3 regions of the Mesorhizobium sp. WSM3873 genome follow, and region 1 is predicted to be linked to each of the others. Evidence: predicted binding sites of a transcription regulator. Region 1 holds the regulator's gene; each other region holds the start of a gene.

The links. Region 1 encodes PhoB, which activates phosphate uptake and scavenging genes when phosphate is short. Its sites were predicted from a motif close to TGTCATNNANCTGTCAT; they were not measured.
Region 2: A9K71_RS15550 (RNA degradosome polyphosphate kinase) is a predicted target of PhoB. The motif match lies at 1,517-1,533, and genes of this name have one in related genera.
Region 3: ppk2 (polyphosphate kinase 2) is a predicted target of PhoB. The motif match lies at 1,525-1,541, and genes of this name have one in related genera.

Annotation. Positions count from the first base shown of each region.
Region 1 covers NZ_LYTM01000045.1:288,531-291,804, reverse strand. Annotated here, with positions in the region: gene A9K71_RS24385 (ROK family transcriptional regulator) at 1-794, shown strand, start outside; gene phoB (phosphate regulon transcriptional regulator PhoB) at 1,095-1,784, opposite strand; gene phoU (phosphate signaling complex protein PhoU) at 1,804-2,508, opposite strand; gene pstB (phosphate ABC transporter ATP-binding protein PstB) at 2,529-3,274, opposite strand, start outside.
Region 2 covers NZ_LYTM01000021.1:54,197-57,470, reverse strand. Annotated here, with positions in the region: gene A9K71_RS15550 (RNA degradosome polyphosphate kinase) at 1-1,356, opposite strand, end outside; gene A9K71_RS15545 (zinc-finger domain-containing protein) at 1,597-1,842, shown strand; gene A9K71_RS15540 (FAD-dependent monooxygenase) at 1,869-3,104, shown strand.
Region 3 covers NZ_LYTM01000034.1:500,482-503,755, reverse strand. Annotated here, with positions in the region: gene A9K71_RS21945 (dihydrofolate reductase family protein) at 1-465, shown strand, start outside; gene ppk2 (polyphosphate kinase 2) at 508-1,428, opposite strand; gene A9K71_RS21935 (aldo/keto reductase) at 1,693-2,736, shown strand; gene A9K71_RS21930 (glycosyl transferase family 90) at 2,776-3,274, opposite strand, start outside.

The DNA of each region.
Region 1 (3,274 bases):
CCCGCATCGCCATGGGCATCCAGGGCATCACCGATTCCCATGCCCGCGCCATGCTGTGGTCGCCGATCACGCCGCTGACCGACATTCCCTTCGCCGACATCCTGGAAAAGGAATTCGGCATTCCGGCCACCATGGAAAACGACTGTAACATGATGGCGGTGGCGCTGCAGTGGCGCGATCCCGACCGCTATCGCGACAATTTCATCGCCATCCTGCTCTCGCACGGCATCGGCATGGGCCTGGTGCTGAAGGGCGAGCTGTTCACCGGCACGCATTCTTCCGGCGGCGAGTTCGGCCACATGATCCATCGTCCGGGCGGCGCGCTTTGCCGTTGCGGACGCCGCGGCTGCGTCGAGGCCTATGCCGGCAACTACGCCATCTGGCGCAGCGCCATGAAGATGAGCGAGGACGCCGAGCCGGTCGATGTCGGCGACGCCGACATGCGGGCGCTCGCCGCCAAGGCGCGCGAGACGGATGGCCCGGAGCGCGAGGCCTATCGCCGGGCCGGGGAGGCGCTGGGCTTCGGCCTTGGCAGCCTGTTCGCGCTGATCGACCCGGCGCCGGTCGCCATGGTCGGCGTCAGCGCCGCCGCCTTCGACCTGATCGAGCCGGCGCTGCGCGAGGCGATCGGCCAGACCGCCGGAGGCCAGCATTCAAACTCGATCTCCTTCGATACCGAGCCGAACGAATTGCCGCTGATCCGCGAGGGCTGCGCCATGCGCGCGCTGACCTTCGTCGACCAGGAGATTTTCGCCTCGGGCGTGCAGGCGAGAATGGGCAAGAACGTGGCCTGAGCAGCTTCGATAGCGATCGTTGGCTTCTGTGCGTCCTGCAGACGCCGGAGATTAGCGAAGGCCCCGCAGCTTCGTCATTCGGGCGGAGCAGGAGCGAAGCTCCGTCGCACAGATCCTGGAATCCATGCCATTACCGGCGGAGCAGAATTTCTGCACCGCCGCGGCGCGAGGAAGTCGCGTGGATCGTCGGGTCTGCGCCGCGTCGCGACGCTTCGTGCTCCGCCCGTGGACGGCGAAGCACCAGTGTCTCGATAACCCGCCAGCGCAGATAGAACCCGTCAGACCTTCGGTGCCCTGGCTCTAGTCTTCCCTGATCGCGTAGCCCGCCCCACGGATGGTACGTATGACGTCCGGCATGCGGCCGTTGTTGACCGCCTTGCGCAGGCGGCCGACATGCACGTCCACGGTGCGCTCGTCGATATAGATCGTCTCGCCCCAGACATTGTCGAGCAGCTGGCTGCGCGAGAACACCCGGCCGGGATGCCGCATCATGAATTCAAGCAGCCTGAACTCGGTCGGGCCGAGCCGGATCTCGCTCTTCTTGCGGTAGACGCGGTGCGATTCGCGGTCGAGGACGATGTCGCCGACCTTGAGCACGCTGGACAGCACCTCCGGCTTGGCGCGGCGCAGCAGCGCCTTGACCCTGGCCATGAATTCCGGCGTCGAGAACGGCTTGACCAGATAGTCGTCGGCGCCGGTCGAGAGGCCGCGCACCCTGTCGCTTTCCTCGCCGCGCGCCGTCAGCATGATGATCGGCAGGCGTTCGGTCTCGGGCCGCATCCTGAGGCGCCGGCAAAGCTCGATGCCGGACACCGCCGGCACCATCCAGTCGAGCACCAGAAGGTCGGGCACATTCTCCTGCAGGCGGATCTCGGCCTCGTCGCCGCGCGTCACCACCTCGACCTGATAGCCCTCGGATTCGAGGTTGTAGCGGAGCAGCACCCCCAGCGGCTCCTCGTCCTCCACCACCATGATGCGTGGCGCGATCATTTAGCAGGCACCTTCGCTGTCAGGCCGCCGGCGCCGACATCGCCGTCTCGTCCTGCTTAGGACGATTCGCGGGCAATTGCGTGCCGGTCAGCACATAGTAGGCGTTCTCGGCGATGTTGGTGACGTGGTCGCCGATGCGCTCCAGATTCTTGGCGCAGAACAACAGATGCGTGCAAGCCGTGATGTTGCGCGGATCCTCCATCATGTAGGTGAGGAGCTCACGGAAGACGGAGGTGTATTTGACGTCGATGCGCTCGTCGTCGTTGCGGAGCTTGGCGAGCGCCGTGGCGTCGCCGGCCGCGTATTCCTCGATCACGCCCTGGACCTGGATCAGCACCAGCTGCGCCATCGAGTCGATGGAGTGCGACAGATCGCGCGGCGCGGCGCTGACGCCGACCGAGCCGACGCGCTTGGCGATGTTCTTGGCAAGGTCGCCGATGCGCTCGAGATCGCCGGCCATCCGGATGGCGCCAACGACGCTGCGCAGGTCGTCGGCCATCGGCTGGCGCTTGGCGATCAGCGTGATGGCGCGATCGTCGAGCTCGCGTTGGCGCGCGTCCATGATGGCATCGTCGGAGACCACGCGCTGCGCCAGCGCGTTGTCGGAATTCAGCAGAGCCTTGGTCGACGCGCCGACCATCGAGCCGGCAAGATCGCCCATGTCGCGGATGAGCTGGCTGATCTGCCTCAGATCCTCGTCGAAGGAAGCGACCGTATGGGCCATGGTTATGTCCTCGTATGAACTCAGCCGAAGCGGCCGGTGATGTAGTCCTGCGTGCGCTTCTCGCGGGGCGAGGTGAAAATCTTCTCGGTCCGGTCGAATTCGATCAGCTCGCCGAGATACATGAACGCCGTCTGCCGCGACACGCGCGCCGCCTGCTGCATGTTGTGGGTGACGATCACGATCGTGTAGTCGGCCTGCAGCTCGTCGATCAGCTCCTCGATCTTGGCGGTCGAGAGCGGATCGAGCGCCGATGCCGGCTCGTCGAGCAGGATGACCTCCGGCTTCACCGCCACCGTGCGGGCGATGCAGAGCCGCTGCTGCTGGCCGCCCGAAAGGCTCTGGCCACTGGCGTTGAGCTTGTCCTTGACCTCGTTCCACAGCGCGGCGCGCTTCAGCGCCTGTTCGACGCGATTGTCCATCTCGGCCTTGCTGATCTTCTCATACAGCCTGACGCCGAAGGCGATGTTCTCGTAGATCGACATCGGGAACGGCGTCGGCTTCTGGAACACCATGCCGATCTTGGTCCTGAGCAGGTTGAGGTCCTGCGAGCGGTCGAGGATGTTCTTGCCGTCGAGCAGCACCTGGCCTTCGGCGCTCTGCTTCGGGTAGAGCTCGTAGATGCGGTTGAGCACGCGCAGCAGCGTCGACTTTCCGCAGCCCGAAGGTCCGATGAAGGCGGTGACGCTCCGCTCGGGCAGCGACAGGTTGATGTCCTTCAGCGCCTTCGACTGGCCATAGTAGAAGTTGAGGTTCTTGACTTCGATCT
Region 2 (3,274 bases), on a different contig from region 1:
CATCTTGGCGTGTGTCTTCAACTCCAGGAAGCCGAACACGACCTGGACGCCGGCGCGCTCGAGGTCGCGCGCCCAGCGGATATTGGCCTCTTCATCGAAGCGCGCCTTGAGCTCGACGAGCGCCGTCACCGACTTGCCGGCCTCCGCCGCGTCGATCAACGCCCGCACGATCGGGCTGTCGTTCGAGGTGCGGTAGAGCGTCTGCTTGATGGCGACGACTTCCGGATCGGCCGCCGCCTGGCGCAGGAACTGCACCACGACGTCGAACGATTCGTAGGGGTGGTGGACGATGATGTCCTTCTCGCGGATCGCGGCCAGGCAGTCGCCGCCATGCTCGCGAATGCGCTCGGGAAAGCGCGGGTTGTAGGGCGTGAATTTGAGGTCGTCGCGCGGGATGGCGACGATCTCGGAGATCTGGTTGAGCGCCAGCGGCCCGGTGAGCACGCTGATGCGGCTCGACGACACTCCGAGCTCGCCGGCGACGAAGTCGCGCAACTCGGCCGGCATCAGCGTGTCGAATTCGATGCGGATAACGGAGCCGCGGCGGCGGCGCTTCAGCGCCGTCTCGAACAGGCGAACGAGGTCTTCCGATTCCTCCTCCACCTCGATATCGCTGTCGCGGATGATGCGGAACGTGCCCGAGCCCTTGACCTCATATCCAGGGAAGAGCTTGCCGATATAGAGGCCGACCGCTTCTTCCAGCGGGATGAAGCGGACATGATGCTTGCGGTCGGGCAGACGGATGAAACGCCGTAGCGCCACCGGCAAGCGCAAGAGCGCGCTCATCTCCTCGCCGTTCTTGCGGTGGCGCAGCTGCAGCGCCATCGAGAAACCGAGATTGGGGATGAACGGGAACGGGTGCGCCGGGTCGATCGACAGCGGCGTCAGCACCGGGAAAACCTGATCCTGGAAATGCTCCTCCAGCCACGCCTTCTCGTCCTTGGTCAGGCCGTCGCGGGGGATGCTTTCGATGCCTTCCTTGTTGAGCAGCTCCATCAGAGCCGACAGGCTCTTCTGCTGGTCTTCCTGCAGGCGCTCGACCTCGCGCAGCAATTGCTCCAACTGCTGCTCGGGCGTGCGGCCGTCCGGGCTCTTCAACGCGATGCCCTCGCGCACCTGACCGGCGAGGCCGGCCACGCGCACCATGAAGAACTCGTCAAGATTTGCGGCCGAGATCGACAGGAAGCGGACGCGCTCGAGCAGCGGGTGATGCTCGTTCAGCGATTCCTCGAGCACCCGGCGGTTGAACTGCAGCCAGGAAAACTCGCGGTTGACGAAACGGTCTGGATTGCCGCCGTCCGGGCTCGCCGCCTCGACGGTGATGAACTCGCTCTGCACCGGCTTCAGTTCGTTCATGGTTCCTGCTCTTGGCCACAAGGTCGTTCTATGAGCGCCATACGCCGCCGGACGCGCTATGCACGCTCTAACACGCTTTTATGACGCATGATGTCACGGAATCGCTTTGTTTCCGGCCTCATGCGCTTAACCGGCTCAACTTATCCTCTGCCAGCCTTTTGCGACAGTTTCATTTCATCGATCTTGCAAACCGGCCGGTTATGATCCAGATGCAAACGGGCCGAACTGAAGGAGACGACGATGGCAGGCGGTACCATTCCCCATTTCCAGAACGACGCGGGCCATCCGGCGATCGATATCGGCGTCAAGGAATTCATGTGCACCGGCGCCAATCCGCCTTTCGACCATCCGCATGTATTCCTCGACATGGGGGACGACAATGAAAAGGTCTGCCCGTACTGCTCGACGCTCTATCGCTATTCGCCGAAGCTGAAGGCGACGGAAACCGAGCCTGCCGGCTGCCTCTATATCGACCAGGCCGCCTGATCGCGGATCTGGGTGACCGCTAGACCATGGAGGCGGCGCGGTCCCGGCAGGTCGTCATCGCCGGGGCCGGTATCGCCGGACTGACGGCAGCTCTTGCCTTTGCCGAACACGGCCATGCCGTCACGGTGCTGGAACAGGCCAGCCAGCTCGAAGCGGTGGGCGCCGGCATCCAGCTTTCCCCCAACTCGACCCGTATGCTCAGCCGGCTCGGCGCGCTCGACCGGTTGCGGCTGAGCGCCATCCGCCCGGAAGCGGTGGTGCTGAAGGACGCCGCCACCTTGCGGGAACTGGCGCGCGTGCCGCTCGGCCAGACCGGCGAAGAGCGCTGGGGCGCGCCCTATCTGGTGGCGCACCGCGCCGACCTGCAGGCCGCGCTGGCGGCGCGCATGGCAGAGCATCCCGAGATCCAACTCGTCACCGGCGCGCGGGTGACGGACGTCGCTGTTCAGCCGCAAGACATCGCCGTCGCCGCTGAAACGGATGGCGGCAGCATCGAGGCCGCCGGCGGCCTGCTGATCGGCGCCGACGGCGTCTGGTCGTCGGTTCGCAGGCTGCTTGCGGGTCGAGAGCCGGCCTTCGGGAAGAACCGCTTCTCGGGCGAGCTGGCCTGGCGCGCAACGGTCGCAGCGACAAGCGCCGCCGGCCAGGCTTTTGCGGCGATCGCCGCCGGCGACTGCATCACCGCCTTCCTCCATCCCGGCTTCCATATGGTCGCCTATCCGGTGAGCAAAGGCAGCGACTTCAACCTCGCCGCTTTCACCAAGGGCGAGCGCATCGCCGAAGGCTGGTCCGGCCATGCCGATCCCGCCATTCTCGCCAGCGCCATGCGCGGCACGTCGCCCGCGCTGGCAAGGCTTGTCGCGCTTGCCGGGCCATGGACGGCGTTTCCGATCCACACCGTCGAGCAGACGCGCTGGACGATGCCGCAGGGCGTAGCCCTGATCGGAGACGCGGCGCACGCCATGACCCCGTTCGCGGCGCAGGGCGCGGCGATGGCGATCGAGGATGCCGCGACGCTCGCCGATCTGGTCGCCGACTTCGCCGGCGATCCGCGGCAGAACCTCTCCACATGGGAAAATCGCAGGCGCCCGCGCATCGAGAAGGTGCTCAGACGCGGCGCGCTCAACCGCATGGCCTGGCACGCATGGGGCCCGGTTGCGATCGCGCGCAATTTCGTGCTGGCGACGCGCCCGGCGGAGAAACTCGCGGCTGATCTCGACTGGCTCTATGGATGGGAAGAGCGGAAGGTGGTGCGGCGGTAGGGGCCTAGCGGGCGGCCGACAAAATTGGATTGGCCGGCGGGACAGCGCCCCCCTCTGTCCTGCCGGACATCTCCCCCACTTGGGGGGAGATCAGCTGTCACCGCTGCCTTCGCCAATGGTCAACGTTGCAGGATAAGAGCCGGCGCTCCAACTGCGAATCTCCCCCCTCG
Region 3 (3,274 bases), on a different contig from region 1:
AGCTTCGCCGTGCGCAGTTTCGAGAATGTCGGCGCCTGGATCCTCGGCCGCAACATGTTCGGGCCGGTCCGCGGCGAATGGCCGGACGAGAGCTGGAAAGGCTGGTGGGGTGACAACCCGCCCTATCACGTGCCGGTCTTCGTGCTCACCCATCACAAGCGGGCGCCGATCTTAATGGAAGGCGGCACGACGTTTTACTTCGTCACCGGCGGCATCCATTCGGCGCTCGAACAGGCGAAGGCGGCCGCCAAGGACAAGGATGTGCGGGTCGGCGGCGGCGTCGCCACGATCCGGCAATATCTGAAGGAAAGCCTGATCGACGAGATGCATCTCGCGGTCTCGCCGATCCTGCTCGGCTCCGGCGAGCATCTTTTCGCCGGGCTGGACATGCCGAAGCTCGGCTACCGCTGCACCAGCCAGGTCGCGACCGCCGACGCGACGCATGTGATGATCGGGCGGGCGTAAGCTCGGCTCCCCCTTCTCCCCCTGTGGGAGATGGGGAAGTGCTCAATACTTTTCCGGCACATAAAGCTCGCGCGGCAGCACCTGCCGCTCGTAGGACGGGTTGAAGACGCGCTCCGGCAGCGTGATCTCCTCATGCGGCACGTCTTCGTAAGGCATTTGCTGCAGCAGGTGATCGATGCAGTTCAGTCGGGCCCGCTTCTTGTCGTTGCCTTCGACAATGAACCACGGCGCTTCCTTGATGTTGGTACGGGCGAAGGTCTCTTCCTTGGCCTTGGTGTATTGTTCCCAGCGCACGCGCGACTGCAGGTCCATCGGCGACAGCTTCCACTGCTTCATCGGATCGTGGATGCGCATCAAAAAGCGCATCTGCTGCTCCTCGTCGGTAATCGAGAACCAGTATTTCACCAGCGTGATGCCGGAGCGCACCAGCATGCGTTCGAATTCCGGCACGTCGCGGAAAAACTCTTCGACCTGATCCGCATTGGCAAAGCCCATCACCCGCTCGACGCCCGATCGGTTGTACCAGGAGCGGTCGAACAGCACGATCTCGCCGCCCGCCGGCAGATGCGGCACGTAGCGCTGGAAATACCATTGCGATCTTTCACGCTCGGTCGGCGCCGGCAGCGCGACGACGCGGCAGATGCGCGGATTGAGGCGCTGGGTGATGCGCTTGATGACGCCGCCCTTGCCGGCCGAGTCGCGTCCCTCGAAGATCACCACCAGCTTCTTCTTGTGGTAGGCAACCCAGGACTGCAGCTTGATGAGCTCCGACTGCAGCCGCAGCAGCTCGCGGAAATAGGTAATTCGCTCGATGGAGGGCGGATGCGACTTCTTGTAGATCCTGGCGATCTCGAGCGAGAGCGCGGGTTCGGAAATCTCCAGCTCGTAGTCCTCGTCGAGCGTGTCCTCGAGTTCGGCTTCCAGCCAGTCCTTGGCTCCGGAATTCGTCTTGACCTCGTTCATTGCGCAGCTCCTGCCTGTCAGCCACTTTCGCCTCGGATGCGCTCCGGCCGCGGCCGGAAGCACAACTCCGTAAGCCGACTGAGATACAGACGCGCAATGACGGTTTTATTGCGAGCAGGAGCCGGCAACGCTGGACCAGCCGATATGTGATCGGCCCGTATCGATGGCGGGGCGACAAGCCGCCCGAATTGTCCTACAAATACTTCGCCTCTTCCCGGCGCCCGCGACGGCGCGCCTCTTCAAAACAAATCGCAAGGACCTGACATGGAATACCGCACGCTTGGCCGTTCCGGCCTGAAGGTTTCGACTTTGACCCTTGGCACGATGACCTTCGGCGGGACGGGCCCGTTCGCCGCCGTCGGCGAATCCGATCTCTCGCAGGCGAGCCGCATCATCGATACCTGCATCGATGCCGGCATCAATCTCATCGACACCGCCAACGTGTATTCGAACGGCCTGTCGGAGGAGATCGTCGGCGAGGCGCTCGGCGGCAAGCGCAAGAACGATGTGCTCATCGCCTCCAAGGCGCGCATGCGGATCGGAAACGGCCCCAACGACGAAGGCCTGTCGCGCCATCACCTGATCCGGGAATGCGAGCGGAGCCTGAAGCGGCTCAAGACCGACGTCATCGACATCTATTTCCTGCATGAGTGGGATGGGGTCACGCCGCTGGAGGAAACGATCGCTGCGCTCGACACTTTGGTCAGCCAGGGCAAGATCCGTTATGTCGGCTGTTCCAATTATTCGGGCTGGCAGGTGATGAAGGCCCTCTCGATCAGCGACAGCCATCATCAGCCGCGCTTCGTCACGCAGCAGATCCACTACACGCTGGAAGCGCGCGAGGCGGAGTACGAGTTGCTGCCGATCTCGGTCGACCAGGGTCTTGGCGTGCTGGTGTGGAGCCCGCTGGCCGGCGGCCTGCTGTCGGGCAAATACCGCCGCGACAGCCCGACGGCCCGCCAGCTTGGCGGCTGGTCCGAACCGCCGATCCGCGACGAGGACAGGTTGTGGCGGATCGTCGACGTTCTGGTCGAAATCGGCAAGGCGCGCGGCGTTTCGGCGGCACAGGTGGCGCTTGCCTGGCTGCTCGGCCGCCCGGCCGTTTCTTCGCTGGTGATCGGCGCCCGCAACGAAGCCCAGCTCAAGGACAACCTCGCCGCGGCCAGCCTGACGCTGTCCCTGGACGAGCGCCTGCGCCTCGACGACGTCAGCCGGCCGCCGGTGCTTTATCCCTACTGGCACCAGCAGCTCACCGCCAAGAACCGGTTCGGCCCCGCCGACCTGGTGCTCGACCGCAGCGATATCTGAGAATGCGCGCCGTGCTCCGCGCCCGAAAACGCGCGGAGGTCAGCCGGCGATAAAACGCCAGACCTCCGGGTCGGGTTCGATCTGGCCGCTGAGCACGAAATATTTGTAGAGGACGAGCAGCGATACCGCCCGCTCGTCCTTTTCGTTGCTGAACCGGCGGCAATAGGCGTTGGCCGCCGTTATGATGCGTTGGGCTTCCGCCGGGTGCTTTTCGAAATAGGCGATCTTGTCGGCGACGTCCGAAAAATCCGACGCCAGAGGCACGTAGTGGACATCGGCCTCGAGCTCAGCCTCGGCGAACCAGGTTTCGTAGGTCGGCGGCGGCATCAGGCAGAGCGAATTCGAGCTCATGATCCACTTGAGGTTCGTCGCCACGTCATTGCCTTCGAGCGAGACGATGTAGCGGAACTGCCGCTGCTGCGCGATCGTGAGATACGGCTTGCGATAGTTCTCCGGGGCGCTTGGCTTGGGCGAGCCGGCATCGCAAGACGGCAGGTCGCGCACGGCATCGACGAACCGTTTGCGGATTGGATTGTTG